DNA from 3 places in the Bacillus sp. SRL543 genome. Region 1 is predicted to be linked to each of the others. Evidence: riboswitches for the same ligand, from Rfam matches in the RefSeq annotation. Region 1 holds a riboswitch; each other region holds the start of a gene.

Region 1 (10,420 bases):
TCCTTGCCGTCTCCATCCTGCTGCTCTCAATATTTGGAGCAAGGGTATACAAGGGCGGAGTGCTTATGTATGGAAAATCCAATTCCTTCAAGGATATTAAAAAAGCTTTGCAGCTGTCTAAGAATAAATAAGAAACAACGGAGTCGGTCTTTCAAACCCGAAAAGCTTTTGGAGTTTGTCTGGCAGTATTGTTTTTGAAACCTTTGGAACAGCAACACTAAGTATTTAAGCCTGTTGATTGGAGTGCAGGGCACGCAGACTCCTGCGGGAAATAGCGGCAAGGCTGAGACCCCGCAACGCGCAGCGTGAGGAGGCTCAGCGTCGCCCCGCGGAAAGCGAAGTGCCTGGAACGCAAATCAACAGCCCCTTTTATAGGCAGATAGAAAAGACTGCAGACAAACTCGAATTATATCGGGTTCGTCTGCAGTTTTTTTATCCAAACAAAGAGACAATCCCCTGATACGCAAAATAGATTCCAAAGAGAATAAGCGACAGTCCTGAAAGCATGCTAATGATGATGATCGCTTTTGAGGTCAGGAACCGCCTGAAGCCGCTTGTCAGGCCCGCCACAAAAATATCCCAAAGGGCGAGTCCGATAAAAATCATGCAGCTGTAAACGAGAAGCTGGCCTGTCCCAAAGGAAGAGGCTGTTTTGGCCAGGACCGATCCGTAAATCCCCAGCCAAAACAAAATCGACAGCGGGCTTGAAACCGACATGATGAATCCGGTGAAAAAGCATTTGAGCAGCGATTCTTTGCTCCGTATGTAAGTGACAGATATTTTATTGGCATTCATCATGCCTTCGATTCCGGAATAAAGAAGAATAAAACCGCCGAACAGCCACAGGAAGGTTTGAATCATAGGGGAGTCAAGGAATTGCACGAGTCCGAGATAGACGATCAGCATATAAACCCCGTCAGCGATCATCGATCCCGCGCCTACAATCCATGCGTGCCAAAATCCGTTTTTCAGCCCCTTTTCCAGCCTGACAGCATTGACAGGGCCGATCGGCGCCGCCAGTGAAAGTCCTAAAACGATATAGCTGATATATATTCCAATGCTCAATGATATCACTCGCCTATTCAAGGATTAGCCCGGAAGGACTTGTACAATTTTATGCAGCAAACACAGAGGGTAGGACGCAAATCTTAAAATCTCCAGCTTTGTGTTTTTGGAATAATATGAAAATAGTCTGTTTTCTTCCTTGATGGCATATGGTATAGTAGCTTATGAAAATAGCATATTTTGGCACTGGGGGTGCCGGTAGAGGCCGGCTGAGAGTAAGACCCGTTCTAGTCTTTGACCCTTTTAAACCTGATCTGGTTCGTACCAGCGGAGGGAAGTGTAGATGGCTTTTATTTGTCATACATACGCGGATTCCTTTTGCAGGAGTCCGCTTTTTAGCTTCTGCAGCAAGAAAGATGCGGCAGCTGTATGCCATTTTTTGGCCTGGCATGCCCCCGGTGCAATATGCAAGGGGGTTTTTTGCTGTGAAAAAATAAACGCATGAAAAAATGGTGTGCAGTTAACTTGATGTTTTCATTTTGGAAAAATGCAAGAAAGTTTTCTATTACATTTTATTCACTGCTGGGGGAGCTTTATAGGCTGAGAAAGGAATATCCTAAACCCTTGGAACCTGATCTGATTAATGTCAGCGTAGGGAAGCAGCCGGTATGGCCTGCTTCCTCCGTAAAAAACTGCCTTAGGCAAAAAGTTGGAGGAGGAAGAAGTATGAAAAATTTATATGAAATGAATAGACTGTTTTTTTCAGGAAGCCGGAAAGTATATGTAAAAGGCATCAGGGACGATATAAAGGTCCCGGTCAGGGAAATAATCCAGGAAAGCACGAGGACTGCTATCGGAACAGAGGACAACCCGCCTGTTTGTGTATATGACACGAGCGGCCCTTATTCTGATCCTGATTTTGAGATTGATATAACGAAAGGTTTGCCCCGGATAAGGGAAGGCTGGATTGAGGAGCGGAAGGATGCGGAAGCTTATCAAGGCAGAGTACAGAAGCCGGAGGATAACGGGCTTCAGGCTGGGTCTACAGTTTCTTTGGCAGATATTTTTCCAAATAAAGCATCCTTGCCGCTCAAGGCAAAAGAAGGCCGGAATGTGACTCAGCTGCATTATGCCCGGAAAGGTGTCATTACACCTGAAATGGAGTTCATCGCCATCAGGGAAAATCTGGATCCGGAATTCGTCAGGAGCGAGGTGGCAAGCGGAAGGGCGATTATTCCTGCCAATATCAATCACCCGGAAGCTGAACCGATGATCATCGGACGCCATTTTCATGTGAAGGTCAACGCGAATATCGGCAATTCGGCTGTTTCTTCCTCCATCGCGGAAGAAGTGGAGAAAATGACCTGGGCAGTGCACTGGGGGGCAGATACAATTATGGATCTTTCCACCGGAAGGAACATCCATGAAACCCGTGAATGGGTCATCCGCAATTCTCCAGTTCCTGTCGGGACTGTACCGATTTATCAGGCACTTGAAAAAGTGAAGGGGATTGCCGGGGATCTGACCTGGGACATATACAGAGATACCTTGATAGAGCAGGCTGAACAGGGAGTGGATTATTTTACAATCCATGCGGGGGTGCTGCTCCGCTATATTCAGCTGACTGCCGAAAGGACGACAGGTATTGTATCCAGGGGAGGGTCGATCATGGCCCAATGGTGCCTTCAGCATCATAAAGAGAATTTCCTGTATACACATTTTGAGGAAATTTGTGAAATTTTAAAAGCTTACGATATTTCCATTTCTCTCGGAGATGGGCTGCGTCCAGGTTCTATAGCAGATGCGAATGATGAGGCTCAATTTGCGGAGCTTGAAACGCTCGGAGAGCTAACGGAAATAGCCTGGAAGCATGATGTCCAGGTAATGATTGAGGGGCCGGGGCATGTTCCGATGCATAAGATCAAAGAAAATGTAGATAAGCAGATGGAAATTTGCAAGGAGGCGCCATTTTATACGCTTGGACCACTCACGACAGATATTGCCCCGGGATATGATCATATTACATCTGCAATAGGAGCAGCGATGATCGGATGGTTTGGCACTAGCATGCTTTGTTATGTTACGCCGAAGGAGCATCTTGGACTTCCGGATAAAAATGATGTCCGGGAAGGGGTCATAGCTTATAAAATTGCAGCTCATGCCGCAGATCTTGCCAAAGGCCATCCTGGTGCCCAGGTTCGGGACAATGCATTGTCAAAGGCCAGGTTCGATTTCAGGTGGAACGACCAGTTCAATTTATCCCTGGATCCTGAGCGGGCGCGGGCATACCATGATGAAACCCTGCCGGCTGAGGGGGCAAAAACCGCCCATTTCTGTTCTATGTGCGGCCCTAAATTTTGTTCTATGCGCATTTCCCAGGATATCCGCCAGATGGCCAAAGATCAGGGGAAAACTGTTTCAGAGGCGATTGAGGATGCAATGAAGCAAAAAGCCGGGGAGTTTGCCAGCCGTGGCTCATCCATCTATTGAACATAGAAGAAATACTGTAGTTTGGAAATTGGAAGAGCAGATCCTCTACATGCAGCAAAAGATCCGGGGGCTGGAAAAGCAAATTTCGGAGATACAGAGAAGCTGCTCCCATATCTATTATGAGGCAGATGGATACAGGACCTGCACAAAATGCCTGAAAAGCGAATCGGTCCACTATTAATAAGACAAAGGCTTGCCAGGATATTCCGGCAAGCCTTTAACTATTCGCGGGACTGATTTGCCATCTGCCTTTTTATGCTGCCGTAAGTAGACAAATAAACGATGCCGATGCTCCATGCAGCAGCGGCCATGAACTTCCAGTTGCCTGTCAGAACTGAAATGATGATGAACAATAGAAACAGGGCAGCAGAAATATACTTGAGTCTATTAAGGGCCAATTCAGGATTTTTATACATTTTATTCACTCCTAAGGTTATTTACTTCTTATACTTACCGATGGTGGAAAAAGTTCAAAGCTGATAACTTTTTATAGAGGAACGTGCATTCGCTTTTTCTAGGTGATAAAATAGGAGAAAAGCGCTGAAAGGGAACATTATGAAGGAAATTACATTTATTCATGCAGCAGACCTGCATCTGGACAGCCCTATGCTCGGGCTTTCCACCCTGCAGGATGATTTATTCGATAAAATCAAAGAAAGCACATTTGCCGCTTTGAAAAATATAGTGGATGCTGCCCTTGCAAGGAAGGTGGACTTTGTTATTCTGGCCGGAGATCTGTTTGACGGTGAAGACAGGAGTATAAAGGCACAGGCTAGGCTGCGAAAGGAAATGAACCGCCTTGCGGAAAAGAATATACCTGTTTACGCAGTCCATGGCAATCATGACCACTTTGAAGGAAGCTGGTCCCATATCAGCCTCCCGGACAATGTACATATTTTTCCGCACCAGCCAAGTGAGGCATGCTTTACAGCCTCCAATGGCACAACTGTCAGCCTGCATGGCTTCAGCTATCCGAGGAGGCATGTTACAGAAAGAATGATCGGCCAGTATCCCGTTCGGGGATTGGCGGATTTCCATATCGGCATCCTGCACGGCAGCCTTGAAGGTGAGACCGGCCATGGCCGCTATGCCCCGTTTATTTTAAAAGAGCTGCTGGATAAGGAATACGACTACTGGGCTCTGGGCCATATCCATAAAAGAATGGTCCTGAATGCTGAGCCGCCGGTCATCTATCCAGGAAATACTCAGGGGCGCAGCCGGAAGGAAAGCGGGGCGAAAGGCTGCTACCATGTCATCCTGAATGAAGCAGGGGCTGATTTTGAATTTCTCCAATGCCACAGCTTCCGCTGGGAGCAGAGAACAGTCGATATCAGCGGACTATCAGCATTTGATGAGGTCTACAGCAGGTGTCTTCAGGCTGTTGAAGAAGAGCGGAAGAACGGCGGTGTCATTCTTGAGCTTTTTTTGAAGGGGGCATCACTCAGTCCGCAGGATATGAAAGTTGTGGCCGGGGGTGAACTGCTCTCACTTCTTCAGGAGGAAGAGGAAGGGAACATGCCGTTTGTATGGGTGAGCGCAGTTATAGCCGAAGAGCAGCAGAGCTGGGACAGAAATCAGCTGAGGGAAAAAGCAGATTTTTTCAGCGGGCTGTTTGCTGCTGCGGACGAGTTTGATGATTTTGAGGTAAGCTTGGGAAGCCTTTACAGCCACCCTCTGGCAAGAAGGTATGCAGAAAGTATGGAGGAAGGGGAAAAGGCAGTACTTTTAAAAGAAGCAGAAGAGATGCTGCTGGGGCTCCTTTACAAAAATGACTGAAAGGCAGCGCCAGAAAGGGGAACAGCTCTATGAAAATACTTGAAATCCATATATACGGCTACGGCAAACTTGAAGATGCTGTCTATTCCGGCCTTGGAGATTTACAGGTCTTCTTCGGTGAAAATGAAGCAGGCAAATCTACCATCATGTCTTTTATACATAGCATCCTGTTCGGCTTTCCCTCCAGGCAGCAGGCTGAGCTCAGATATGAACCGAAATTTGGGGCTAAATACGGAGGCAGGATCACAGCTTCCTTCCCTAGAAGGGGAAAAGCAGTCATCGAGCGGGTAAAAGGAAAATCAGCTGGAGATGTAAGTGTGGTGATGGAGACTGGGGAACGCGGAGGGGAAGAGCTCCTTGGCGAACTTCTATCACATGTTGATAAAACGCTTTTCCAGGCCATTTTTTCATTCAATCTCCATGGGCTGCAGAATGTCCACTCCATGAAAAATGAAGAGCTGAGCAAATTCCTTTTTTCTGCCGGTGCTATAGGGTCTGATCGTCTGGCAGCAGCAGAAAACAAAATACAGAAAGAAATGGAAGGGCTTTTTAAGCCGGGCGGGAAAATCCCTGTTTTGAATGACCAGCTGAAAAAGCTGAAGCAGCTGCATGCTGATCTTAAAAAAGCAGAACAGAAAAATGGACAATATTGGGCCCTGGCGGCTGAGAGGGATGCTGCTGCCGCGAAGATTGAAAGCCTGCGCAATGAAGCAGATGCATCAGGGGCCAGGCTCTATCAGCTGGAAGAGTGGATGCGTATGGGCCCGGTCCATAAAAAGGTGCAGCTTTTAAGGCAGGAAGCAGAAGCCGGTATAGGAATGAGTTTTCCTCCGGGAGGGCTGGAGAAACTGGAGCAGCTGAACCAGAATGAAATCCCGCTGAAGGGAAGGAATGCGAGCCTTTCAGCCAGGCTTGCCGCCCTTCGGGAAGAGGCAGGGAAGATCAGCCCGGATCAGCTGGTTCTTGATCACGAAAAAGAGATTCTGTCACTTCAGGAAAAGATGCCTGCATACGGGCAGCTTGTCCAGCAGGCTAAGCAGGCTTCCTATAAAATCAGGAAGCTCCAGGAAGAGTCGGATCAATTGAAGGACAGGCTTCATCTGCGCTTGTCAGATGAAGAGCTGGAACAGGCAGATACAAGCATCTTCATGCAGGAAAACACTGCTGAGGCACAGCGCAAAAAGCAGAGGCTCGCAGAAAAGCGTGCGGAGCTTGATGAACGCTTCTCAGAAGAAAAGGACAGGCTGGTCAGCTTGGAAGAGGAATTAAATCAGGTGAATGCCAGTCTCCTGCCCGATGAAGAGCTGGCAGACATCCGCCGCAGGCTCGCAGGTGAATCTGATCCCGAGAGTCTTCTGAGAAAAAGGGAAGACCTTGAGGGAAGGGCAGCCTTTCTGAAGAATGCAATCCGGCATGAGAAAGCATCACAGCAAAAACAGCGTGCAGCGGTGAAGATTCAGGCGCTGATGATTGCGCTCATCTGTGCCGGGCTGATTGCCTGGGGCCTGGCAGATGGCCAATGGGAGTTTATGCTGGCAGCTATACCCGGATTTGCTTTTATTGCCTGGCTTTTATTAAAAAAAGAAGATACCAGCCAATCAAGATTTCTGAAAGAAGAGCTTATGTCCATAGAGAAAAGCATGGAAGAACTTGATGAACGCATAAAAAGTCCGCAGGCGGAAGGGGCATTTTACCTGAAAGAGCGGATTGAAAAGGACAGGCAGCTTCGGGAACGCCAGCTGCAGCTGACCGTCAGGCTGCAGCAGCAGAATGAGCAATATGATAAAGTCATTGCTGCTTTTGAAACATGGGAGGAAGAATCCGCCCATGCAGACAGCCTTCTTGCGGAACTCGGCAGGCAGCTCTTCATCCCTGCTTCCTTGGCACAGTCCCATATCCACGATGCTTTCATGCTGCTGGAAAAGCTGAAATCCCTCAGGCGTGAGCTCCGCCATGAGAAAGCTGAGGCAGCTGCTGCTGAGAAAGCTGCTGCTGAAATGGCAGAACTGGCCAGTAGACTTGCTGAGCTCATCTTGGAAGACGCAGGAGGCAGTGTGCAGGAGACAGCCTTTACCTTGAAAAAAATGCTGTTCGAAGCTCAGGGCAAATGGAATGAGCTTAAAGCAAAGAAAGCTGCTTTACAGGAGCTGAACGAGGAGAAAGAACAATGTGTTCGAGAGCTGGCTTACATCTGTGAAGAAAAAGAAAAGCTGTTCTTCACTGCTGAGGCCGGCTCAGAGGAGGATTTCATTGATAAAGGGAATCAGGCAGTAAAGCAGGAAGAGCTGCAGGAAGAAATCAGGCATCTGGACAGGCAGCTGAAGCTTTCTTCCTTAACGGAAGAGGAAAGGGTGGAGTTCTCTGCCATTCCTGCTCCTGAAGCGGAAATTGTCCGCTGCAGAGAAACCCTGGACAATATCAAAAAAGAACTCCCGCAGCTTCAGGATAAAGTGGCATCGCTGAACCATGAAATTGCCATGATCGAAGAAGGCGGCTTATACAGCGACCTGCTGCATAGATTTTCCCTTGCAAAGAGCGAGTTCAATGAAGGGGCGAGAAAGTGGGCCAAATATGCATTGGCCAGAAAGCTCCTTGAGAATACGGCTGAAGCGTACAAGCAAGAATATATGCCGGAGATGCTCGGAAAGGCGGAAGAATTTCTTTCCGTACTGACAGGCGGGCGCTATGTCCGCATCACTCCAAAAGAAGAGGGGGCAGGACTTCTCGTGGAGAAAGGCGATGGCACCCTTTTCGAAGCCAATGAACTCAGCCAGGCAACGGCCGAGCAGGTGTATGTGTCCATCAGGCTGGCCTTGGCGGCAGCCATCTATAAAAGATACTCATTCCCTATCATCATCGATGACAGCTTCGTCAATTTCGATCATGTAAGAACCAGGAGGATGATTGAGCTCCTGAGGGGTCTGAGGGGCCATCAGATATTGTTTTTTACCTGCCAAAGGCATCTGCTTGAACACTTCCATCCAGATGAGGCGGCAGACCTTCAGGGCAGGAAAGTACAGCAGGCTGATAATTGAAATCAGGCTCTCTTCTTATCAATAACATCGGCATCAGCCCCTTGCACGCAAGGGGCTTTTTGCTGTGTTCCAATTCTGGACAGCGAATGCTGCATAAAATCCGGACAGGGAGTACCTCTGCTCATAAATTGCCAGGGCCGACGGGGACGTTCAGCCTGCTATACTGAATGCCTGGTATGTTATAATATTTTCATAGAAGGGAGCGTCGGTAGACCTATGAATAAGGGGATTATGAATTACGAGGTTGGAGAACAGGCAGAGCTGTTTATGCTGATTAAAAGCTCGACCAAAGGAATTGCCAGCAATGGCAAACCATTCTTATCGCTCGTCTTCCAGGATCAGAGCGGCGATATAGAAGCAAAGCTGTGGGATGCTTCTGAAGAAGATGTTAAAAGCTATTCTCCTGAAACGATTGTTAAAGTCTCAGGGGATATCCAGAATTACCGGGGCCGCAGCCAATTGCGGATCCGCCAGATCAGGACGGCCTCACCATCTGATTCTGTCAAACTGGCAGACTTCCTGGAGACAGCGCCGATCGGTACAGATGAAATGACCAGCAAAATTACACAGTATATATTTGAGATGAAGAATCCGAATATCCAGCGGATCACACGGCATCTGATCAAAAAGCATAATGAGGCATTCCTCCATTATCCGGCCGCAACAAAGAATCACCATGAATTTGTGTCCGGCCTTGCTTACCATGTCGTGAGCATGCTTGACCTTGCCAAGGTGATCTCCGGCCTTTATCCGAGCCTTGATAAGGATCTTTTGTATGCCGGGGTTATTCTCCATGACCTCGGAAAGGTAATGGAGCTGTCCGGTCCTATTTCGACTTCTTATACAGTGGAAGGAAATCTGCTCGGCCATATTACGATCATGGTGACTGAAATCGGCAAGGCTGCAGATGAACTGGGTATTTCTGGTGAAGAAGTTCTGGTGCTCCAGCATCTGGTACTTTCCCATCATGGCAAAGCAGAGTGGGGCAGCCCGAAGCCGCCGCTGATCAAAGAGGCGGAAATCCTCCATTATATAGATAATCTGGATGCAAAGATGAATATGATGGACAGGGCTTTAGAGAGAGTGAAGCCAGGAGAATATACTGAGCGTGTATTTGCACTTGATAACCGGGCCTTTTACAAGCCGGTATTCCATAAATAATATGTACAGAAAACACCCCGTGCCTATATGGCCGGGGTGTTCTGATTATGGCGTAAATTTATGGCGTAAATTACCAAAAAGATAAGGGCGGTTCAGAAATCCCGTCATGCCGCCAATTGAAAAGTATGGTAAAAATAAAAAATAATATTAGAAATCATTACCATGTCATTATTAAACCAAATAATCCATAATATAACCATTATAGATAAAGGGGGAAATATGAATGTTTAAAGCTGAAAGAGGATCAATGGAAGAGGCTTTGTATATTTTGCAGAATATTGGACTGCAGCTTAATGAATATGAAAAAACAAATTCGGACATCCCGGTGAAAAATTATAAGGAACTTTTGGAATTCAGCATATCCATTGCGAGAAAAACAACAGAAGTTTCTGAAACGATTGATGAACTGATCGGGGACATCGAAGCCCAACTATAAAACTGCAGGCGGATTGAATTATGGACAATTTAATAGTATACAGCTAAGCAGCTGAACCTCATATCTGACGGTCAGCTGTTTTTTTGCTTTAAAAAGGCCGGATCTAATGCTTGTTTAACTTATACCCTGAAGCGGAGGTGTTAAACCTGCAAACTGATTTTTTTAAAAAAACATATTTTGATCATAGCAGCCATATATATAAGCTACAAAGAAAAGATGGGACAGCCCTTCATGGAAAGGAGACAATAAACAATGATTCCAATTTGGGTATACTTGGTTGCAGCAGGGATTATCTTAAGCGCCATAATGGCTGTAAAGACTGGGAAAGAAGAGCGCAGGGAGGAGAGGGAAGGGATAGAAAGCGAAGGGGAAATATACATGAAAAGGCTCGAGAGGGAGAAGGAAGAGCGGAAATCAGCTTCCCGTTCTCTTTCATAAGAAAAAAGGCAGATCCGGGGGGATCTGCCTTTTTATCTTGTTTATTATTGTGCAGCTGCTTCGTTATCAAGGCTGCCTT
Region 2 (10,420 bases), 1.5 Mb from region 1:
TAATGAACGCAAGATTAACATCCTTATAGCCTCTCAAAGCTGCCTGTGCAGTTGCCTGAATGGCATCTGAGATCTGGAAAAACAAAGCATAAATCAGGAAATGTGCCGTCAGGGAAATGACTGCCGCATCATTGGAATAAAAGCCTGCCACCTGGTAGCGGAACACAACGACAAGAAGCCCTGTGACCAGTGCAATGACCACAGACAAATAGATGCCGATCCAGCTGTATGCTTTCGCATCTCTATTCCTCTTTGCCCCTACCTCATAGCCGACCAGCACAGTCTGTGCCATCGAAATGCTGATTGGAATCATATAAAGGAAAGAAACAATATTGAGTGCCGACTGATAGGAAGCAAGTGTCTCCACACTGAAACGGCTTTGCAGAATTGTCACAACCGCAAACATGCTCGTTTCAAAAAAGATCGACAATCCCATCGGAACCCCGATTTTTAGGATCTCCTTGCATTGGGCCCATGAAAAATCACCCATATCAGAGAACACCTTATACACTGCAAAAGGCTGCTGAGTCCTGATAATGAAAATGGTCAGCGCAAGGATCACCCAATAGGTGGCGGCAGTAGCATAGCCGCCCCCTGCACCACCAAGCTCCGGAAAGCCCCAATATCCAAAAATGAGGACAAAATTCAGGAAAAAGTTGACCGGAAGTGCACACAAGAGGATTACCATGACAACCCGCGTCTTCCCGAGAGCATAAATAAACGAGCGAAGGACATTGAATAAGAAAAGAGGGATGATTCCGAAACTCAAGCCAATAAGATAACCTCTTGCCGTCTGTTCAACACCGCTCTCCAAATCCATCCTTTCCAAGATGGGGCCTATCAGGAAAAAACCGGCCGCAATGACCGCCAGTGCAATTATGACGGCAAGATACATGCCGTTCTTGACAACTGACGCTACTTCTCCATGCTTTTTCTCGCCAAACCGCTGAGCCGCGATTGGCGAAACAGCAAGGAGAATACCGCTCAGCCCTGTAAATACAGGATTCCATATCGAAGAACCGATAGCCACCCCTGCAAGGTCGGATGCACTATATTTTCCTGACATAATGGTATTAAAGAATACCATTGAAAACATCCCAAGCTGGGTGATCAGGATGGGAATCAATAAAATAAAGATTTGTTTAATTTTTTCTTTTACAGTAAATGTCTGGTTCATGATGGTACTCCTTGGAAATGAAATTCACAAGGATAATTATAAGCCAAAGAAAGCATCAGCGGGCGGAAAAAATGGAATTGTTAGAAAATCTCCTGAAAAGATGGGCAGGATGCTGCTGTAATAGTTACTCATGTATGGATAGCTCTTGCCAATCAAATTATAGTAGCCTGTTGATTGGAGTGGAAGGCACGCAGACTCCTGCGGGAGATAGCGGCAGGGCTGAGACCCCGCATGAGCGGAGCGAAGAGGAGGCTCAGCGCCGCCCCGCGGAAAGCGAAGTGCCTGGAACGGAAATCAACTGCCCCATAGAAAAAACCCAGAAATTACAGGACTATTATGTGGCTGTAACTTAATTAAGCCGATGTCTGATCGCTAAAAAGATTAAAAAAACTCAGTTGATTGGAGAGGAAGGCACGCAGACTCCTGCGGGAGGCAGCGGCAGGGCTGAGACCCCGCATGAGCGGAGCGAAGAGGAGGCTCAGCGCCGCCCCGCGGAAAGCGGAGTGCCTGGATCGGAAATCAACTGCCCTCATTTATAAGCAAAAATCCTGCTGTTTCAGCCTTTTTCTAATGACTTTTCCTATCTTCTATATAAATCCATGAATAATAGATGACCCACATGATCAGTACCGGTAGAATAGCATAGTTGCGGAAAGGGGCGAACAAAAGCATGCCTATACCTGCAAGCAGCGCCCACGGGGCTAAGATTGAATACTTCTTCCAATCCATAAGCCTTCCCTCCTTTTATGCGTCAATTCTCTGTTCCCGCCGGGAGAAGATATTTTGAATAATAGGCTCCGGCCAGCAGCAGAATAATGGTCATCATCCAGTTGAACATCCCCAGCCAGCCCATCCAGTATGATATAAGATTGACAAACGCAATGAGGAAGAAGCAGATGGAGGTTAGGGCACTCTTGAAGCCCGTAACTCCTGCATCCTTTCTTCTTTTTATCAAGATCGATATAGAAACAGGCAGAATTATAACGAGTATAATAGTCAGCAGGATCGGAATCATAAACATCCTCCTCTTTTCAGCAAAAGCTGATTGTCTTTACTATAACTATTATACGGACCAGCCCAGAAAAAGTTTCATCCGCCCATAACCAGGCCGCCATCGACATACAGGCACTGTCCTGTCACAAAGCTTGAGAGCGGGGATGCGAAATACAGGACAGCATTTGCAATATCCTCCGGGGCTGCGAGGCGCTGCATTGGAGTGAGTTCAATGATGCTGTTCCTTACATCCTCCTTTGTCCCGGCGCTCGAATCGGTCGGATAGGTCAGCCCAGGGGCTACTGCATTAACTGTAATTCCAAAACAGCCAAGCTCCTTCGCGAGATTCCTGGAAAACCCGAGCAGACCGGACTTGGCCGTTGTATAATCATGATAGGGCACCACAGGAAAACTCACCAGGTTGCTCACAATATTAATGATACTTCCACTCATCTCATCCTTCATGAACGGAATGACTGCCCTGCACACATTGAAAGCGCCGCGGACACTGCCTTCCCACTGCCGATTATAATCCTCCCAATCAAGCTCCCAGGCCGTCTTCCTCTTCTTTGGATCAAAAGAATAGTGGCTTAGCGCATTATTGATGACCACATCAATGCCGCCAAAATTCATGATGATATCTTCCATCATCCGATTGACCTGCTGTTCTTCTGTCACATCTGCCTGCATTGCCGCCGCCTGGCCGCCTGACTCCCTGATCTCGTCTGCGAGTGCCTCTGCTGCCTTTTTACTGGAAAGATAATTAATGATGACTGAAGCGCCCTCTGAACCCATTTTCCTGGCAATTGCTGCACCAATTCCCCTGCTCGCACCGGTAATCAGGACCACTTTATTTTTTATAAGCATGATTTCACCTTTCTTCTATTCAACATCCGGGTCATAACGTTCCATTTCTTGCTCTGCAGCTCTTTCAATATCTATAAATCTTGCAAGCGACAGCAAGTTGAAGCTGCCGTCATGATGCCAGCCCGGCTTTGCTCTGTTCATCTCACCGACCGGGCAGATCCTGCTGATTCCGGCCTCACCGAGCATCGCGCTTATATCCAATAGTCTTTCAGGCAGTACCGCCAGCCCGCATGACTGCATCAATCTTTTGTACGGAGTTAATTCAGCAATGCACCTCTCCAAATTTGAAACAGAGAAGATATGGACGAATCTGTTCAAAGTGGACGCCTGAAAACCGCTTCCTTCATGGAAAATTACAGTCCAGTCAGTTTTTATGCCGCTTTTAAAAACAGCCGTGCTGCCGCCTTTCAGCTTTTCCAGGTCATATTTCCCCCTTGTTCTTTGGATGGACAGGTGCTCTTCTTCTGACAGAGCCGACCGGGGCCGTTTTTTTTCGTACCTGGCAAGCTCTGCGCCGAGCAGCTGGGCGAAACGCCTGGGCTCAGCCGAGCCTCCTTCTTCTATGTAAACGGATTGCGGAGAAAGGCACCCCTGCTGGTCATAAATACAGATATCCTCGGCAAGTTTGCGTGCTGTCCTCGCATAAAGGTCAGGAGTCAATGCTTCTTTTCCAATCATACTGATGCTGATTTTGTGCCCATAGGCAAGAAGGAGCTTTCCCTCTGGAAGCCTTGTTCTGATGCTATTGACCGTCCTGTCTGATCCATATATTACAACAGCTTCAGCTGCTTCTAAAGCCGGCTCTTCCAGTTCGGCATTTCCTCCCCGCCATGGAATTACCGCGGCAGCATCTGCAAGGCTTTTGTCTATCTCACACAGCGATTTCATAAACAAAACAGGCATGACAGGCTCTGAAAAAGAAGTCTTCCCCAGATTGCCGGATTTCATGAGGAAACCCATGATCAGGCTCCATAGCTGGACTCCCGGGACATTGCCGGAAAAAACATGAAAAATCAGGTCTGGGCCGTAAGCCCTGCTCAACCCTCCCGACTTTCTTGGCCTGAATTCGTCCAGCATCGCAGGGGAATCAAATTCTTCTTCCAGGAAGCGCAAAAGCTCTTTTTTCCGGAAGGTCCGCATATACCTTTTCAGCTCCAGCCGGACCATTTCACTGTCATAGCCAGTAACTATTGGGAGAACTCTTTCTGCAATCTTTCTTAAATGATAATCCGGATTCAGCCAAAGCTGGACTGCTGCATCAATTTTGCCGATGATAGTTGAAACCGGCATATCCTTAAGATATTTCCTGCGGTTTTCAAGGACAGCATCAATTGTTTTTTTCACTTCCCCGCTGCTAAGGTCCGGATATTTCAGGGTAAATGTATTTCCCTCCACGCTATATATCTTTTCTTTTACAACAGTTGGCTTGATTGCTGCCGGTAAATGATAGATGTCGAAGAATTCCACCACCTTAGCGGCCACCGCCTGAGAGCAGCTGGTCAGCTGCTATGGAACAGCCTCTTGCCTCAGAGCCCTTCACTCTGCCGAGAAGTTTGAAGCCATGCCCGGTTTTCAATCCAAGATCCTCTGTCAGGACAGCCAGGCAGGAGTTCCAGTTAGCCAGGTCATAATGGGCAAGAACACCAGCTTCCCCTTCCTTAACCGGCTCCAAAGTGCCGGGGTGGAGCACCCTCGTCTTCAGCCAGGCTGGACCGGCTTTATCGGTTATCATCTGTGTTCCTGTATAGCTGGAGAGGATTGTCCGATCATAGATTTGCGAGCTGAGCTCCGTCATGCCGTACATATTTATATGCATGTCCCTTCCTATGCCAAAAAACTGTTTATACAAATCCGCCAATTCTTCGGCACTGATTTCCCGCACTTGGCCTTTGAACCCTCCTGTATCAAAGATTCTGCTGTCATCAGGCAGATTGAACGACAAATTCCTTTCTTTCATAAAATCCAAAAGATGGACGAAAGCAAAGGCTGCCCCCATGATCAGGACAGGCTCTCCCCTTTCTGCCAACCGTCCCAGCGACTCTGCTGCTCCTTGAAAATCAAGGGACTCTCCATTGTGGAAGAAGCGGCTGTACTCATTGCCATAATAAAAGACAGCATTCGTAAGGTAGCGGGAAAGAGAAGAATTTTTGTTATAATCGTCTGATGGAGACAGCACTAAAATGGCTATCTTTTCCCGGTCCGGCAATACGAAGCTTTTGAAAGGGACTTTCATTGACAGGTCCCATACAGACAAATCAGGATGAATGTTCTTTCCCTTTGCATCAGGATCGGTCGTTCCGCTGGTCATAAAAACAGCTTCCGCTTTTTCAGCGGGTTCGCAGGTTAATGTCAGTTCTTTGAAGCCCTGCACCGGCATCGGCGGAATTTCTTCCCATGTTTGCACTGTTGCAGGAGTCTTTCTCTGTGCCTGGCAAAACTTTTTATAGAAAATGTTATTTTCAAACTGGTGGCGGAACAGCTTAAGCGCCAGCCGGCCAAAAGCCTCATCAGAATTTTTTCCAGCTTCGATAAAATCTTTAATTTCCGCTGTCAATAGGATCGATTCTTCTTTCATGATTTACCGCTCCTTTCATAAACCAATTAGGGATATTGACTAGAATCAGCTGCAGAAAGATGCTTGTAAATGCTCCAATCAAGATGCTGTTAGTCAGGAATGTTCCCGCTATCCCTGTTGCGTTCACAGCATAAGCCGGCAGAGAAATGGCCAGCAGCATGGAAAGCCCGACAATCATAAAGTTGACTTGCGTGCCTTCTGCCCTTGCAAGGATTGAAATGCCAGTAAATACAAGTGTGGCGGCAGCCGGCAGGAAGATTCCCCCGACAACCGGGGCAGGCGTCAAAGCCAGCAGCGCTCCCGCTTTCGGCACCAGGCCAAGCACAAGAAAGATAACAGCAGCAGCCATGACCGGGTATCTTGAACCGACACCGGTTAAGCGCAGCAGGCCGACATTCTGCGCATATGCGGTCGTCGGAAATCCTCCGATTAAGGCAGACACAAAGGACCCTGCCGATTCTCCGGCAAATCCGCCGCGGATTCTTTTGGCCGTCAGCTCGGTCTTCAGCATGGCAGAAGAAGCCTGATACACACCCATTGCTTCAATAACGGCCACAAGATAAGCGATGAAAAAGGTCAGGAATGCTCCCCATTCAAAGGTAAGCCCATACGGCAGCAAATGCGGAAGCCCGAACCAGGCACTTTCCGATATCATGGAAAAGTCTGTTTTTCCAAGTGAAAAAGCGAGAATATCACCTGCAATCAGAGCAATCAAAAATGAAAAAGACTTCCAGATGCCCTTTCCGAACAATGACAGGCCAAGGACAATCACAGCCGTCGTGACCGATAATAATAGAGTGGATGGACTGGCAAAGCCCTCATCACCCGGCGAGCCTCCAAGAAATTCATGCAAAGTAAATCCAGCGAGAGAAATCCCGACCAAGAAAATGACGGTCCCCGATATGACTGGCGTAAATAAAGCCTTCAATCGGCCAATTACCCCGGTTATCGACAAAAGGAATACAATCGCTGCACTGACTAAGATTCCGCCAGTTGCTGCAGCCAGCCCGTTAGCTTTTCCTGCAGAGATCATGATTGCATCAAATGCAGCTGACGGCCCCTGGATGATCGGGAGGCGGACAAGCTTTGTCGCCTGTATGAAGGTGATAATCCCGGCGGCAATAAAAATGCTGTTCACCATATTGGCTGACAATGCAAACGGCAGGCCGATCATAGCTGCCACAAAGATCGGATCAAGCCAGACATTCGACACAAATACATGCTGAAGGCCGTATAAAACGGTCTTTCCCGGCGGCAGCTTTTCTTCCAGCCCTATCAATATCTCATTTTGGCCGGTTTCTGTTTTTATTTCGTCCATCTTCTATTTCCCTCATCTCTTATATTGATAGAATTCAAAAATTGGCGTCCGCTTTTTTGCAAGTATGGCCAAAATGATGATCCCGAGAAGAGCTCCGGCCATCGAACTGAAGATAAAGAGCGGGATAAAGCCGAACAGTGTGGCTTTCTGCCCCAATATCAATGTGGCGATTGGATATGACAGCAGCGCCCCGATTATGCCGGTGCCGATCACTTCCCCGGTGAAGGCCATTGACAGCTTTCTTGTCCTGCTGTACAAAAGTGCTGCAAGCAGGGCTCCGGCCATACTGCCGGGAAAAGCAAAAACCGAGCCGGTTCCCATCAGATTCCTGAGGAGCGAAATGCATAATGCCTGCGCCACTGCGTAATAGGGTCCAAGTAATACCGCTGACAGCACATTCAGCAGATGCTGGACCGGGAATAATTTTGTAAAGCCAAGCGGAATATACAGCATGCTGCTTGACAGCGTCCCCACTGCAGCCATCATCGCTGCCATTGTTAATTTCCGTGTTTTCCCCATAAAAAAATCCCTCCATGCTAATTTGCACTGAGGGAATGGAAGGTTCAGGAAGCACAGGCCGGTTTTTTGCAGCCGGCATAGATCCCGCACTTCCCTCCGCCGGCATGACCCGGATCAGGTATAAGGGTTAGGGCCGTAACAGGCCCAATCTCAGCCGGACTCCTCCGGCTCCCCCAGTGCTTTATGTATTAAGTTGACTTGGATATGCCGCTGTTCGGGCCTTTTAAAGGCATCAGCCGGAAGGTCTAAAATTATTGCCGCTAAAGCAGCTATACATTTGTATACCAGGCAAACTTCGTATTTTATCAGCAAAAAACAGTTTCTCCTGATAGTTTTAAAAATCCCATCCAGCTTTGTTAACAAAAAAGCCTGACCCCATATGACAGGACCAGGCTTTTACATACATAAAAAAGTAATGTTGCTCAATCTACTTTCCTACGCTGGCATGATCCAGTTCAGGTCCAAAGGGTTAAAAAACAACGGTTTTTCTCTCAGCCCGCCTGTGCGGACACCCCTAGCAGTCACACTATATCCAATTAAGAATCATCATAGCTTTGTTCCTGACAAATGTAAAGACAATATTTACTTCTTCCTTCGCCTGAACCAAAAGACAGCTGCACCTATAATGGCTAAGGCAATCAGCATATACACCATATTTGAGTATATATCAAAATACTTGACAGCCGTCTCCCAGGAATCTCCGAAGGCAGCTCCTATATTGACGAGGATGGTGTTCCAGGTGAGTGTGCCGATGACCGTAAATAGCAGATACAGCGGGAAATTCATTTTCGCCATCCCGGCAGGAATGGAAATAAGGCTTCTTATCAGCGGCACCATCCTGCAGATCAGGATTGTCCAATAGCCATATTGGTCAAACCATCCAAAGGCTTTATCAATATCTGCTTTTTTCAGGCGGAGGATGCCTCCCCATCTTTCTATGATTCTCTCAAGCCTGTCTCTGGTCAGGGAAAGGCCCGCCCAGTAAAGCAAAGCCGCTCCTGCCGTCGAACCGAGGGTTGCCGCTGCAATCGTCCCGAAAACAGTAATATTTGTTTGAGCGGTCATAAAGCCGCCAAAAGTCAAAATGACTTCAGACGGTATCGGGGGAAATATGTTCTCAAGCGCAATCAGCAGAAAAATTCCTGTATAGCCAAATTGTTCAATAATCTCTTTTATCCAGTTCTCCATAATACCTCCCAAGATGCAAAAAGCCTTACAGATAATTAACGATAAATTTTAATGCTTACCCTTCTGAGGGCAAAGTAGATTTTTGATAGTTTCATGCAAATACAGATGAAATTAGAATAGCTTATCCTTGTTAAAAATTAAACAAATAACATGCCACAGCCAAAAAACAGGAACATTTGTTCCTTTTCAACATATAATGTATGTAAATTCTTTTAGAGGAGGATGCGCATGGAAGCGACCCCTGCTCCATTTGCCTGTATGGCACGGTATCTTCTGGAGGATGAGGCAGCCGCTGCAGAATTATGGAAAAAAGTCCTTCTCGCTGCCAAAAGGAACGGAATTGGAAATGATCCGAGCATCATAGTGCCTGCTGCCGTGGAATCACTGCGTGTTTTGATGAGGAAAATGAAATCAGGTGAACCGGCAAGAAATCCTGCTGCTTATTTTTACGCGGTCATGGACCGGAAGCTAAAGCACATTTTTAATTGAATTCACCTGTATCTCAAACAATCACCCTGAAATATTCTGCAATCAGCAAAAATCCGCCCTCATCTGAAGGCGGATTTTTCTTAGCAGCATTAAAATTGGGAAGGAGGCGGTGTCTGTCCCGCAGGCATAGTTCCATGAATGTAAATCGGACCTGGAGCAAGCACTGGAATCTGCCCCATCGGCTCGGGGTTTTCAATGTATTCAAACTGCCCTTGTCCATCCATGCTCGGCCCCTTTGCCCAGCGGCCTTCTGCACTGTCTGTCCCCTTGGAGCAGTTAAGGAATGAATAAGATACTTCCTGCTTCTCCTGCTGGCGGTTGAATGTGCCAGGCACTACCTTGCCATCCCGCGCTTCAAGCTCAGAGATTGCTGCGAGCCATTGATTCTGGTGCATAGTGTCACGGGCAATCAGGAAGGATAACATGTCCCTTACGCCGCGGTCCTCTGTTATTTCATAAAGTCTGACTGCCTGAAGGCGCCCTTGTGATTCAGCATTGAGATTTGCACGGAAGTCAGCCAGCAGGTTCCCGCTCGCCACTGTATAGCGGGCTGTCCACGGATATCCCATGCTGTCGTCCGGCTTCGCACCAAGTCCAGAAACAATCGCATGCTGCACATTCATTCCGCCCATTGCAGCCCTGATGATTGGATCCTGTGCTGCTTCTTCCTGTTCTCTGACAGGGGCTTTATCGAGCAGCTGAGCGATCATGGTTGACAGCATTTCGACATGGGCGATTTCCTCAGTTCCGATATCAAGCAGCATATCACGGTATTTTTGTTCAGCCCGGCAATTCCATCCCTGGAAAAGGTATTGGATCATGACACTGATTTCACCGAATTGTCCTCCGAGGATTTCCTGGAGCTTTCTCGCATAGACCGCATCCGGCCGGTCAGGCTTTGCATTATACTGAAGCTCTTTAACATGATAGAACATACTGATCACCTCTCTTTTAGTATCAAGGATAGCTTTACCAACTGATCGGGAAACATTCTTAAAAAAAATTTATCACAGCAAAAAAAATATGAATGACTGTAAAACATTAAAGTGGTACTGGAACAATCAAAATTAACCTGGCATAAAGTATGAAGCAGCCTATATACATGGCAAGAAAGGTGAAACGGAGGTGCCTGCAGCATGAATAACCGACAGCTTGTTCCGGATTTATATGCGCCAGTTTTGAATTTGATTGACACTGAAAAGGCAATGAAGAGGGTGAAAGAGTGTTTTGAGAAAGAGCTCTCTGAAAGGCTGAATCTGATAAAGGTATCAGCCCCGCTGCTGCTTGAAAGCAG
Region 3 (10,420 bases), 1.2 Mb from region 1:
TTCAGCTTTGGCACGGTGCGCAAGAACAGGCCGCATCTTGTAAGAGCTTCAGCCGAAAAAATCATGTGTTTGCTGGAAACCGGCCGGCTGAGCATGAAAATCGGAAAAACTTTCAGCTTGGCAGAGGCAGCCGAGGCCCATACCTGGATAGAGAGCAGACAGGGAATGGGGAAAACTGTCCTGATCATAGACTAAATAAAAGAGCCTGCACTGTATGCAGGCTCTGAATCTTCTATATCATTACACTTCTTCTAAGATTTGCAGCAGCATCCTTTATATCTGCTGCCTGGCTGATGCTTGTTATCACAGACACGCCGTCTGCCCCGGCCTGAATCACAGCACGTGCATTGAGGGGGGTGATTCCGCCTATGCCGACAACTGGAACCAGGATGGCTTCTTCCCTCAATTCCTGGATAAGCGCCATTCCCCGGACAGCCTTGGCATCTGGTTTAGTGGAAGTCGGGTAGATGGGGCCAAGTCCGAGATAATCGGCGCCTGCCTTGACAGCAGACTTCGCTTCCTCAATAGTATGGGAGGATACCCCTAATATTTTATCGCCGATTTTTTCCCGCACGGCTTCGGCCGGCTCGTCCTCCTGCCCGATATGGACGCCGTCTGCGCCGATTTCACATGCCAGTTGTATATCATCATTTACAATGAACGGAATACCGCTGGCCCGGCATAACTGCTGAAGCTGCTCTGCAAGCACATACTTTTCCTTTCTGTTCAGGCATCCTGCCCCTTTTTCCCTGAACTGAAACAGGGAGATTCCGCCTTGAATCGCCTCTTTCATTACCATCTCCGGATTTTTCAGGCAGTTCGTACTCCCCATGATAAAATAAACCTTTAAAAGCTCTTTCATTCTTTGACTGTCAATTCGCGCCATATGCCAAGCCCTCTGCTTTCTGTCTATTGTTATAAGCCCAGTGGTTTGTCGGGCCATGGCCGCTTCCGATCAGAAGATCATCTTCAATGGCTGCCTGGATGAAGTCTTTTCCAAGCCGGACGCTGTCCTTTACAGCAAGCCCCTTCGCCAGCCCCGCCGTGATGGCTGCTGAAAAGGTGCAGCCGGTCCCATGGGTATTGACTGTATCAACCCTCCTGCCTTCAAACACATCAAAGCTGCTCCCATCAAAAAGCAAATCAGCAGCAGCTTCTGGATTTACTGTATCATGCCCCCCTTTAATGACTACATGGTCAGCGCCAAGCGCACACAATCTCCTGGCCGCTTCTTTCCGGTCGGCTAAAGAAGAGATTTTTATGCCGGTTATTGCTTCTGCTTCAGGAATATTGGGAGTGATGATATGGGCCAGCGGCAGCAAATAATCCTTCAAGGCAGCCATGGCGCTTTCCTGGAGGAGGCTTGCCCCTCCCTTGGCAATCATCACAGGGTCGACAACCAGCTTCGTCCATTTATAATGGCTGATTACGGCAGAAACAGCTTTAATAATGTCTGCATCAAAAAGCATGCCCGTTTTTAAGGCATCCGTCCCCATGTCGCTTCCAATGCTCTCAATCTGTTTACTGACAGCTGCTGCCGTCATTGGGAAGACCCCCTGCACGCCAGTAGTATTCTGAGCGGTGATCGCTGTCAGTGCTGACATGCAATAGACACCAAGTTCCTGGAAGGTCTTAAGATCAGCCTGGATTCCGGCTCCGCCTCCACTGTCCGAACCTGCTATCGTCAATGCTTTCTTAATTGTCATTCTGTATATCCCCTTTCAGGACAGTAATCCCCGTCCTTTTCTCAAGATCCTCCGCCTTAATTAGGGCAAGGGTGTTAAGCAGCTCAATTTGAAATGTTCCAGGCCCCTTGCTTCCCGCTGCTTCTGCTGCCATTTCTGCCGCTGCAGAATATACAGCCAGCGCAGCCGCCGCGGCTTTCAGTGGATCTGATTCGATTGCATGGAAAGCGCCTATAACTGACGACAGCAGACAGCCGGTTCCTGTAACTTTCGTGAGGAGGCTGCTTCCGCCTGTAATACGGACAATAGTTCTTCCATCAGATACGATGTCCTCCCTCCCTGTAATAACAGTTATGGTGTTGAACCGTTTTGCAGCAAACTGGGCTACCTCTTCCGGGTTGCCGGCTTCCCCCCCGTCAACACCTTTGATTTCTCCTCCTTTTCCGGCAAGATGGGAGATTTCCGCCGCATTGCCGCGCAAAATGGAAATCGGCAGCTCTTCAAGAAGGCTTCTGCCTGTTTCGGTCCTGTATGCTGTTACACCTGCCCCAACCGGATCGAGGATGATCGGTACAGAGTTTCTGCCAGCTGATTTTCCCGCAAGTTTCATAGCTTCCACTACAGGGGAAGTGAGAGTGCCGATGTTCAGGACCAGCGCCCCTGCAATGCCGGCCATATCGGCAGCTTCTTCTGCAGCATGCGCCATTACAGGCGAGGCCCCCAGTGCCAGCAGGCCGTTAGCGGTAAAATTGGTGACAACCATATTGGTGATATTATGTACAAGCGGCTTTTCAGCCCTCAGCTTTTCAAGCATATCTGCGATTTCTCTATTGTTCATTCCACTTTCTCCTTTCAATAAAAAAAGCCAGGCCCCTGAGAGGACCTGGCAAGTGTGCATAAAAACTTAGCAAATAGTTTCATTTCGCTACTTTCCTACGCTGGCATCATCCAGATCAGGTCCAAAGGGTTAAAAAACGGGCCAGTTTTTCTCTCAGCCTGCTTACCGCAGGCACCCCCAGTAGTTGCTTATTAGATTATCAGTTATATAGTATCTTTTTTTCTCCCCCGCGTAAAGCGATTATCTTTTTTCTAAACCACCTCTGCGGAAAAGCGGAAGACAGGAAGTTCAATGAAAATGGATGTTCCTTCTCCTTCATTGCTCTCTGCCCAGATTTTCCCGTTGTGCTGTGCAATGATTTCCCTTGTGATTGATAAGCCGAGGCCATTCCCGGCCGTCATGCTGCTTCTGCTTGTTTTCGTATAGTTTTTGTCAAATATGAAAGGAAGCCTGGCAGCAGGTACCCCGCTGCCGGTATCTGAGAGGCAGATCCTGACCAGGTCGCCCTGGCCGGCCAGCCTGGCGCTCAGCGTCATACCGCCGGATTCCGTATGCCTGATGCTGTTTGAGATCAGATTGGAGAAGGCCTGAAGCAGCCGGCCGGGATCTGCTTCCACCATAGCCATATCTGCCTCATCTGTTTCCTTCAGGTCCAGGGTGAATAAAAGCCCCTTGCTTTCCGCTTCGAATTCGAATTGCTTCCATATGTGGACAAGCAGCTGGCCAAACGGCAGATAGTCCATCTCAAACCTGATCTGGCCAGCTTCCATACGGGATAAATCAAACAAATCGCGGATTAAAGCATTCAGTTCATCCAGGCGGCTGATGCTTCGCTGCAGAAATTCCCCTTTTTGCTCATCTGATTCGGCAGTCCCCTCCTGCACTGCTTCTATGTAGCCCCTGACCGCGGCTAGTGGGGATCTCAAATCATGCGAGATGTCCGATATTATGCTGTTCTTTTCCTGCCTCGCGAAGTCGAGTTCCTTATTGGCTTTTTCAAGTCTGATATTTGCTTCATGCAGCTCTTCTGTCCGCCGGGCAACCCTTGCTTCCATCCTTTCATACAGATCGGCATTTTCCAAGGATATGGCTGCCTGAGATGCAATCAATTCAAGAACCCGGAGATTATCTTTTGAAAATGCATGCGAAATCTGATTGTTTTCCAGGTACATCATACCCTTTACTTCACCCTTATTCAGGATTGGCAGACAAATGAGCGACTTCAGCAGCATCCTTTTGACATAAGGGTCCCCTGAGATCAGACTGTTTTCGTGAGCATGATCCAGAATGACTCCTTCCCTGCTCAGCTCTGCAAGTTCTACTGCCTGTTCGGACAGCATTTCTCTTCCGAGGACCTGCTCGAAGCGTTCTGGCCGATTACCGTCACCTGCATATTCACCGATGGTCCAAATTCCATCCCGCTTAAAGAGGAGGATCCCCCTGTCTGCCCCGCTGTAATGCATGGTAACCTCCAAAAGCCGGGCCAGCAGATTTTCAAGTACTACTTCCCTGGATATGTTCTGGGCGGCGGAAACAAGGGCGTACTCATCAAACTGAATGGAATGCCTGTTTTCCGGCTCCTTCAGCAAGGAAATTTTAGTCTCTTTCCGCAGAATATCAGCCTTGGCTCCTGCACCCCAAAGACAATATCCTTTAAACGCTTCTGAGAAAAAGGAGCTTGCCATCCTGCTGTATCCCTGTGCAGAAAAATAACGGCCTGCACATTCATTTGCAATTGCAGCATCCTGCAGGAAGCCGTTCTTTTCCGCCTCCTGGATGCTTTCATCATAAACGTTGAAAAGATTGGGATCTCTCTTGGCAATCCTTCGGTATTCGGCTTTCAGAAGCAAGTATTTATGCCGGAAATTTGAAGGGGAAAGAGCTGCCCAGCGTTTCATTTTTGATAAAGAGTCCTTCAATTTAGCCAAATGGGAAGCTTTGTTTTTTTTCAGCTTTTCCTGTTCATAAAAACGGACAAGCCATAAACCGTGATAAAAATGGTATTCAGGGATGATGACAAGTGTCAGCCTTTTGCTGACAAGCCGTGCCAGTTTCTGAATAAGCTCCCCGGCATACTCATTTTTCTGGAAAAGATAGCTCATCTGAAGCCGGATCGTGTAATGGATGATTTTTGCAGAGTCATCATCAAGCACAGGAGTAAAGGTCCAATCATGACTCTCTTTTTCCTTCATCAAATAGAGGACCCATTCTTCCATCTCCGTCAAAAAACCGATTGAAATAGGATATTGAATTCTATTGACGAACCTGATCTGACTCCGGATTCCATCCAGCGCCTCTTCAAGCGGCGATCCTTTCATAAGCAATGTGATAACTATGAATGAGCTATTAGCACCGGCAAGATGGATATTTCCTGCATCAAGGCAGTATCTCTGTGAATCTGTGAGGTGGTTCAGATTGTCTGAAATCGGGTTTCTCCAGTGACTGACAAAACTTCCGAAGACAAACTGCACCCGGCCTTTAATGCCTGTGACACCAAAATGATGAGACAGTTTGATTGCCAGCCTGCCGTAGTCGTAGCTGCCCTTGAAATCGCTGAAACCTGCGCTTAATATCAGGCTGTAATTATTGAATACCAGAGCGCTTAAATCGGTCAATCCATTGTCGAGGGTGAAGTTCAGCGCCTTCAGCATCAGCATGGAGGCAAGATTCTGGTCTGCATGGTAGGATGGAGCGTTCAGGTTGATGAGCGTCTGCAGAATTTGCCTTTTGTCCCGGTCCGTCATTTCAGGAAGGGACATGATATCTTCTTCGGATTTGCCGCGCAAAGCAAATTTTGCACGGAGAAACTCCAGCATAATGGCATGTTTGCCGATGCTTGGTGCAAAAGTGATCCCGTAGAGCTTGAGGCCTTTTATTCCTGAGCTGACCGCCTCTTTCACCCTGTGCATATGGGTGAATAATGTGATCTGCAGGTTATAGATGGATAATTTCTCATAATCAGTTTCCGCATTTTCAAGCACTATAGCGAAGGTTTTTTCAGCTTCACCCAATTTTCCTGTCAAATAAAAGCATTCACCGAGACCTTTAAATATGCGGAAAGTCAGTTCATATTTCCCGTCCCAGTCTTCCCCGGCGAGCTCAAGTGCAGCCTGAAAATAAGAGAGTGCTTCCCGAAAGGCAGCAGCATCCTTGGCCAATTGCCCGGCAGCGGCATTCCATTCCGCAAGCGGTTGCCTTTCCTTCGCTTCAAGCTGTTCACTGCAGAAATTCAAATGGTGGACAATCTGGAAAATGCGGGACGGTGAATTATCCTTCATGCTGACAAGCAGCCTGCCGATCCTTAAATGGGAGGCCTTCTGTTCTTCCAGGTTCATAGACTGATAGACTGCCTGCTGGACGGTATCGTGAAGGAAGCTGTACTCTGTTGGCATAGCATCCACATAGCCGCTGGAATGAATATATTTATATAAAGGATCTTTAGGGAGAATAAAGCCTGATTCAAGAGCCAGCCAAAGAGATTCAGCGAGCCGGCCCGGCCTGTCTTCGAACAGGAGGGAAAGAGTTTTGAATTCAAATCTGTTTCCAAAGCAGGAGGCAGCCTTTAAAACCTCTTTTGCTTTTTCAGGCAGCTTCTGAAAACGCTCTAACATAAAACCGGATATTCCGTCATTTACTGGCCTGTTCATTATTTTCCAGATATCAGCTTTCCATTTTCTTTCTTCTGGATCGCTGGTGATGAAGCCATCCTCAAAATAGGAAAGAAGGAGCTGGCTGATGAACAGCGGGTTACCCCCGGTAATCCTGTGTAAAAGCCCTCCCAGTTCCAGAACCGTTTCCCCATCATCTCTCAGGGCATTTCCTGCCCATTCATAAATCTCCCCTTGGCTGAGAGTGCGGACCGGGATGTGATGAATGGGAGTTTCTCCTTCACCCAGCTTGGCAAGTGTCCTTCTTACTGGATGGCTTGGCCCTGTTTCGTTGTCCCTGTATGCACAGATAAGCATAAAATGGGGTATCATGCCCTTCAGCAGGAGATATTCGATCAGCTCCAGCGAAGCAATATCCGCCCACTGAAGATCATCAAGAAATAGGACAAGCGGATGCTGTTCATCTGCAAACAGGCATACAAACTGATGGATATGAAACAAAAATTGCTGATGTGCGTCAGCCTCATTTGGCTCTTCTTCTTCCAGCTGCTCTCCCATAAGCAAGGCCAGCTCTGGCAAAACCGGGAAAAGGACGGCATAATTGCCGGTAAAGCCTTCCTTTAATTTAGCTGCCCATTTCTCTTTGCGGCTCCCGCTTTCAAGCATAACCTGGAGAACGAGAGAACGGAATGCGGCAATGATTGGGGCATATGGCATCTGCCTTTGCAGCATGTCATACTTTCCGGAAACAAAATAGCCTTTATCCCGGATGAGCGGCTTCTGGATTTCATGTACAAGAGCCGTCTTTCCCATCCCGGGGGAACCTGGCAGGAACACGGCGCCTGTTCTACCGCGGCTGACTTCCTCAAAAACATGAAGGATTTCTGCTTTTTCACTTTCCCGTCCATATAGCTTCCTTCCGGCTTCAAACAGCATACTGTCATCGTCTTTTCCAAGTGGATATACTTCTTGCTGCTTGCCGGACTTCAGGTTTTCGGCGGCGCGGAGAAGATCGGCGCGCATCCCGAAAGCGCTGCTGTATCGATTTTCAGGCATTTTTTCAAGCAGCTTCATGATGATAGAGCTAATTATAGGGGGAAGGTCGGGATTTGAGTCACAGGGATCTTTCACACTTTTTGCCAGATGCTCGTATACAAGCTCAAGCGGTTCTTTAGCCTTGAAAGGCAATTCGCCGGTAAATAATTCATAGAATACAGTTCCTGCTGAGTAGAAATCTGAACGATAATCAACGAGCCTGTTCAATCTTCCAGTCTGTTCAGGGGATATGTACGGCAAATGGGCAAAATTGGCCAGACTGGCAGCGTTCAAGGAAGGATGTTCTTCCTTCAAAAGCGTCGACTGGCCGAAACCAGTGACTTTCAGCCTGCCATCAACGGGGTTAAAAAGAATATTTCCAGGATTGATCGATTTATGGATAATATGCTGCTGGTGCACCTGCAGGATTGCCCCTGCAAGTTTGGCTGAAATATCCAGCATCTCTGTCAGGCCGGCATTTTTTGTGCTGGAGAGCTCCCTTAAGGTTATACAAGGAAAGTATTTGCAGACCAGATATGGCTTTTTTAAGTGTATGATTATCTCTTCGGCTTTTAAGATGCTGTCTTCTTCCATTTCCTTTGTGAGCTGGTATTCGTGGACAAGAGCGGCTATCTCCATATCTGACAGCACATCGTTTTTATATGTCTTAATCAGCACCTGTTCCCTGCCTTTGACTGAGTAGCCTTTCAAAAACAAGAACTCATCATTTTCTGTTTCTGCGCCAATCAGCTGGTATCCGGGGAGATTAATGTTCTCAATCATAATGGCCACCTTCTTATTTAAGCGAAACTTTAATGCTGCTTTAACAAAACTTTAACTTTCCATTTTATAATATAGTCAACGAGAATGATCTGGAGGAATGGGCATGAAGAAAGAAGAAAAAGCGCTCTCTTATGAACAAAATATGTGTGAATGGATATGTTTAATGGAAGAAGCAAGAAAGCTTGGCATGACGGCTGAGGAAGTCAGGGAATTCTTCAAATCCGCCAAAAGGCTCAACCTCCATTGAATTTATAGCCCATGCCCCTGACTGTGATGATATATTCCGGCATGGATGGGTCACGTTCGATTTTCTTGCGGAGATTGCTGATATGGACCATGACCGTCCTGATATCCCCTAAGCTGTCTTTTCCCCAGATAGAATCGAATAAATGCTCCGCACTGAAGACACGGCCCGCGTTTTCAGCAAAGCAGCAGAGCAGCTGATATTCCTTCGCAGCCAGAGAGATGGACTTTCCTTCCCTCGTAACCTCACAGCTGTCCCTGTCAATTGCCAGCTTCCCAAAAATCATTGCCTGTCCGTTATCAGCCTTCTTGCTTCCTGACAGCTCTTTGAATCTTCTAATATGGCTTTTTACCTTAGCCACTAGCACTGGAGGGCTGAATGGCTTAGTAACATAGTCATCGCCGCCGATCCTGTGTCCGAGGATCTGGTCTATATCATCTTCCCTTCCGCTGAGGAAAAGAATCGGAACATTTGTCTTTGTCCTGAGAATGCGGCAAACCTCAAACCCATCCATATCCGGCAAAGCCACATCAAGGATGATCAGGTCCGGCTCCAGGCTTCCTGCCAGTCGCACCGCCTCAGCCCCTGCTGATGCGAATGCCAGCCGGAAGCCTTCTTTAGATAAATATGCCTTTTGAATAACCTGTATATCCGGATCATCATCAACCAGCAGAATCATTTCACCTGCCAAGAATGCGTCCCCCTTTTTATAGCACAAGGAAAAAATTAACACTACTAGTATATTATAGCATTCATGACAGATTTTTATTGTGTTAATCTTTTGACTGCTGTATTTAAATGTTTTATGAGCAGGGCATGGGGTAAATAAAGAAGGAAAGCCAATCTATCGAAGGGACTGATAAACGATGGATCGATTAGCAGCGACTTCTGATTTTGGCATCATGATGGAAGGTTCCTTTGTTTTCCGTTCACAAGGAACCCTGGTGCTTAATCGGTGGACTTAGAACCGATTCGGCCGCAAAGCTGAACCTTCCGTGAGCTGCATATGCAGCTGAAAGCGCAGGCCTTATGGCTTGCGCTTTTTCTATGGAAAGATTCCAGCCTGCACTTCTTGGGGTATCAGCAAAAAAATGGTAAGATATATTTAGGAAAACTAAACAAATAAAGAAGGTTGCAACATGCAAATCATTTCAAATAATAAAGGAATCCTGGCTGCTTTTTTCATCGCTCTTGCCGGAGGGATGATCTTTACAGTCCTACACCTGCCGATTCCCTGGCTGCTGGGCAGTCTGACGGCCATTCTTGCTGCCAGCCGGTTCATCCCCTTCAAGCTGGAATGGCCTAGAAAGCTGAGGGATGCAGGAATCCTGATAGTCGGATACAGCATCGGTTTGTCATTCACAAAGGATGCAATCATCCAGATGTCAGGAAAACTGCCAAGCATGCTCGCCATGACCTTGCTTACCATTGGATTTTCGGTCCTCCTTGCCGTCATCGTTTCCCGTATTTCCGGTATTGATTTCCCGACTGTCCTTACAGGCAGCATACCTGGCGGGCTTTCGCAAATGCTTGTTTTTGCAGAAGAATCAGAAGGCATCGACTTGACGACTGTTACCTTTCTGCAGGTTGCAAGACTGCTGATGATCGTCTTCTTTGTCCCTTTTTTAGTATTAGGTCCGCTTTTATCAGGAGAAGCGGGGCCAGCTGCCACTCTGCAGGAAGAAATACCAGGGTGGAATGCCTTGTTTCCGGCTGTCATACCCTTTGCCATCGCTTCACTGGCAGGTGCTTATCTTGGGAAAAAATTAAGGCTGCCGACACCTTATCTGCTCGGCCCCATTGTCGCAACCGCCTTGATCGGGATTTATTTTACGAGTGGACCTGCGCTTCCTCCTTCCCTGCTGGATCTGTCCCAGTTTTTCATCGGCGGCCATATCGGCCTCCTCATGAGGCCGGAAAAGCTCAACCACAAAACCAAAACCATCTCGCTTGCCCTTTTGAGCGGCGCTCTGCTTATCGGAATATCCCTATTATTGAGTATCCTGCTGGCATTCGAGTATGATCTTTCATCTGCCACCAGCTTTCTCAGCCTTGCTCCAGGTGGAATGGACCAAATGGGAATCCTGGCACATGAGGTTCATGCAGACCTGGCAACAGTTACCGGCTATCAGCTTTTCCGGATCTTTTTTATCTTTTTCGCCGTACCGCCTGCACTGCGCTGGTATTTCCGCCGGCGGACACGAAGGAGAACGTTAAAAACTTAAAA

The links. A riboswitch is a leader RNA that binds a small molecule or an ion and turns the genes downstream of it on or off. The one in region 1 is predicted to bind thiamine pyrophosphate.
Region 2: another riboswitch for thiamine pyrophosphate. It lies ahead of thiW (energy coupling factor transporter S component ThiW); the one in region 1 lies ahead of thiC (phosphomethylpyrimidine synthase ThiC).
Region 3: another riboswitch for thiamine pyrophosphate. It lies ahead of thiM (hydroxyethylthiazole kinase); the one in region 1 lies ahead of thiC (phosphomethylpyrimidine synthase ThiC).

Annotation. Positions count from the first base shown of each region.
Region 1 is NZ_OZ481794.1:1,351,925-1,362,344, forward strand. Features, by position in the region: gene AC4E8B_RS06955 (ABC transporter permease) at 1-131, shown strand, start outside; gene AC4E8B_RS06960 (LysE family transporter) at 433-1,065, opposite strand; TPP riboswitch at 1,244-1,358, shown strand; TPP riboswitch at 1,580-1,680, shown strand; gene thiC (phosphomethylpyrimidine synthase ThiC) at 1,732-3,495, shown strand; gene AC4E8B_RS06970 (hypothetical protein) at 3,717-3,911, opposite strand; gene AC4E8B_RS06975 (metallophosphoesterase family protein) at 4,051-5,271, shown strand; gene AC4E8B_RS06980 (AAA family ATPase) at 5,301-8,306, shown strand; gene yhaM (3'-5' exoribonuclease YhaM) at 8,523-9,467, shown strand; gene AC4E8B_RS06990 (hypothetical protein) at 9,691-9,903, shown strand; gene AC4E8B_RS06995 (sporulation YhaL family protein) at 10,156-10,341, shown strand; gene AC4E8B_RS07000 (peptidylprolyl isomerase) at 10,386-10,420, opposite strand, start outside.
Region 2 is NZ_OZ481794.1:2,802,943-2,813,362, forward strand. Features, by position in the region: gene AC4E8B_RS14320 (MATE family efflux transporter) at 1-1,177, opposite strand, end outside; gene AC4E8B_RS14325 (hypothetical protein) at 1,745-1,906, opposite strand; gene AC4E8B_RS14330 (hypothetical protein) at 1,929-2,192, opposite strand; gene AC4E8B_RS14335 (3-oxoacyl-ACP reductase) at 2,267-3,037, opposite strand; gene AC4E8B_RS14340 (acyl-CoA reductase) at 3,053-4,519, opposite strand; gene AC4E8B_RS14345 (LuxE/PaaK family acyltransferase) at 4,509-5,612, opposite strand; gene AC4E8B_RS14350 (uracil-xanthine permease family protein) at 5,575-6,930, opposite strand; gene thiW (energy coupling factor transporter S component ThiW) at 6,943-7,449, opposite strand; TPP riboswitch at 7,524-7,634, opposite strand; TPP riboswitch at 7,865-7,975, opposite strand; gene AC4E8B_RS14360 (DedA family protein) at 8,032-8,637, opposite strand; gene AC4E8B_RS14365 (hypothetical protein) at 8,866-9,126, shown strand; gene AC4E8B_RS14370 (manganese catalase) at 9,216-10,061, opposite strand; gene asnA (aspartate--ammonia ligase) at 10,263-10,420, shown strand, end outside.
Region 3 is NZ_OZ481794.1:2,541,490-2,551,909, forward strand. Features, by position in the region: gene AC4E8B_RS12810 (quinone oxidoreductase family protein) at 1-195, shown strand, start outside; gene thiE (thiamine phosphate synthase) at 233-886, opposite strand; gene thiD (bifunctional hydroxymethylpyrimidine kinase/phosphomethylpyrimidine kinase) at 873-1,706, opposite strand; gene thiM (hydroxyethylthiazole kinase) at 1,696-2,523, opposite strand; TPP riboswitch at 2,599-2,712, opposite strand; gene AC4E8B_RS12830 (AAA family ATPase) at 2,775-7,949, opposite strand; gene AC4E8B_RS12835 (anti-repressor SinI family protein) at 8,053-8,196, shown strand; gene AC4E8B_RS12840 (response regulator transcription factor) at 8,183-8,884, opposite strand; gene AC4E8B_RS12845 (AbrB family transcriptional regulator) at 9,333-10,418, shown strand.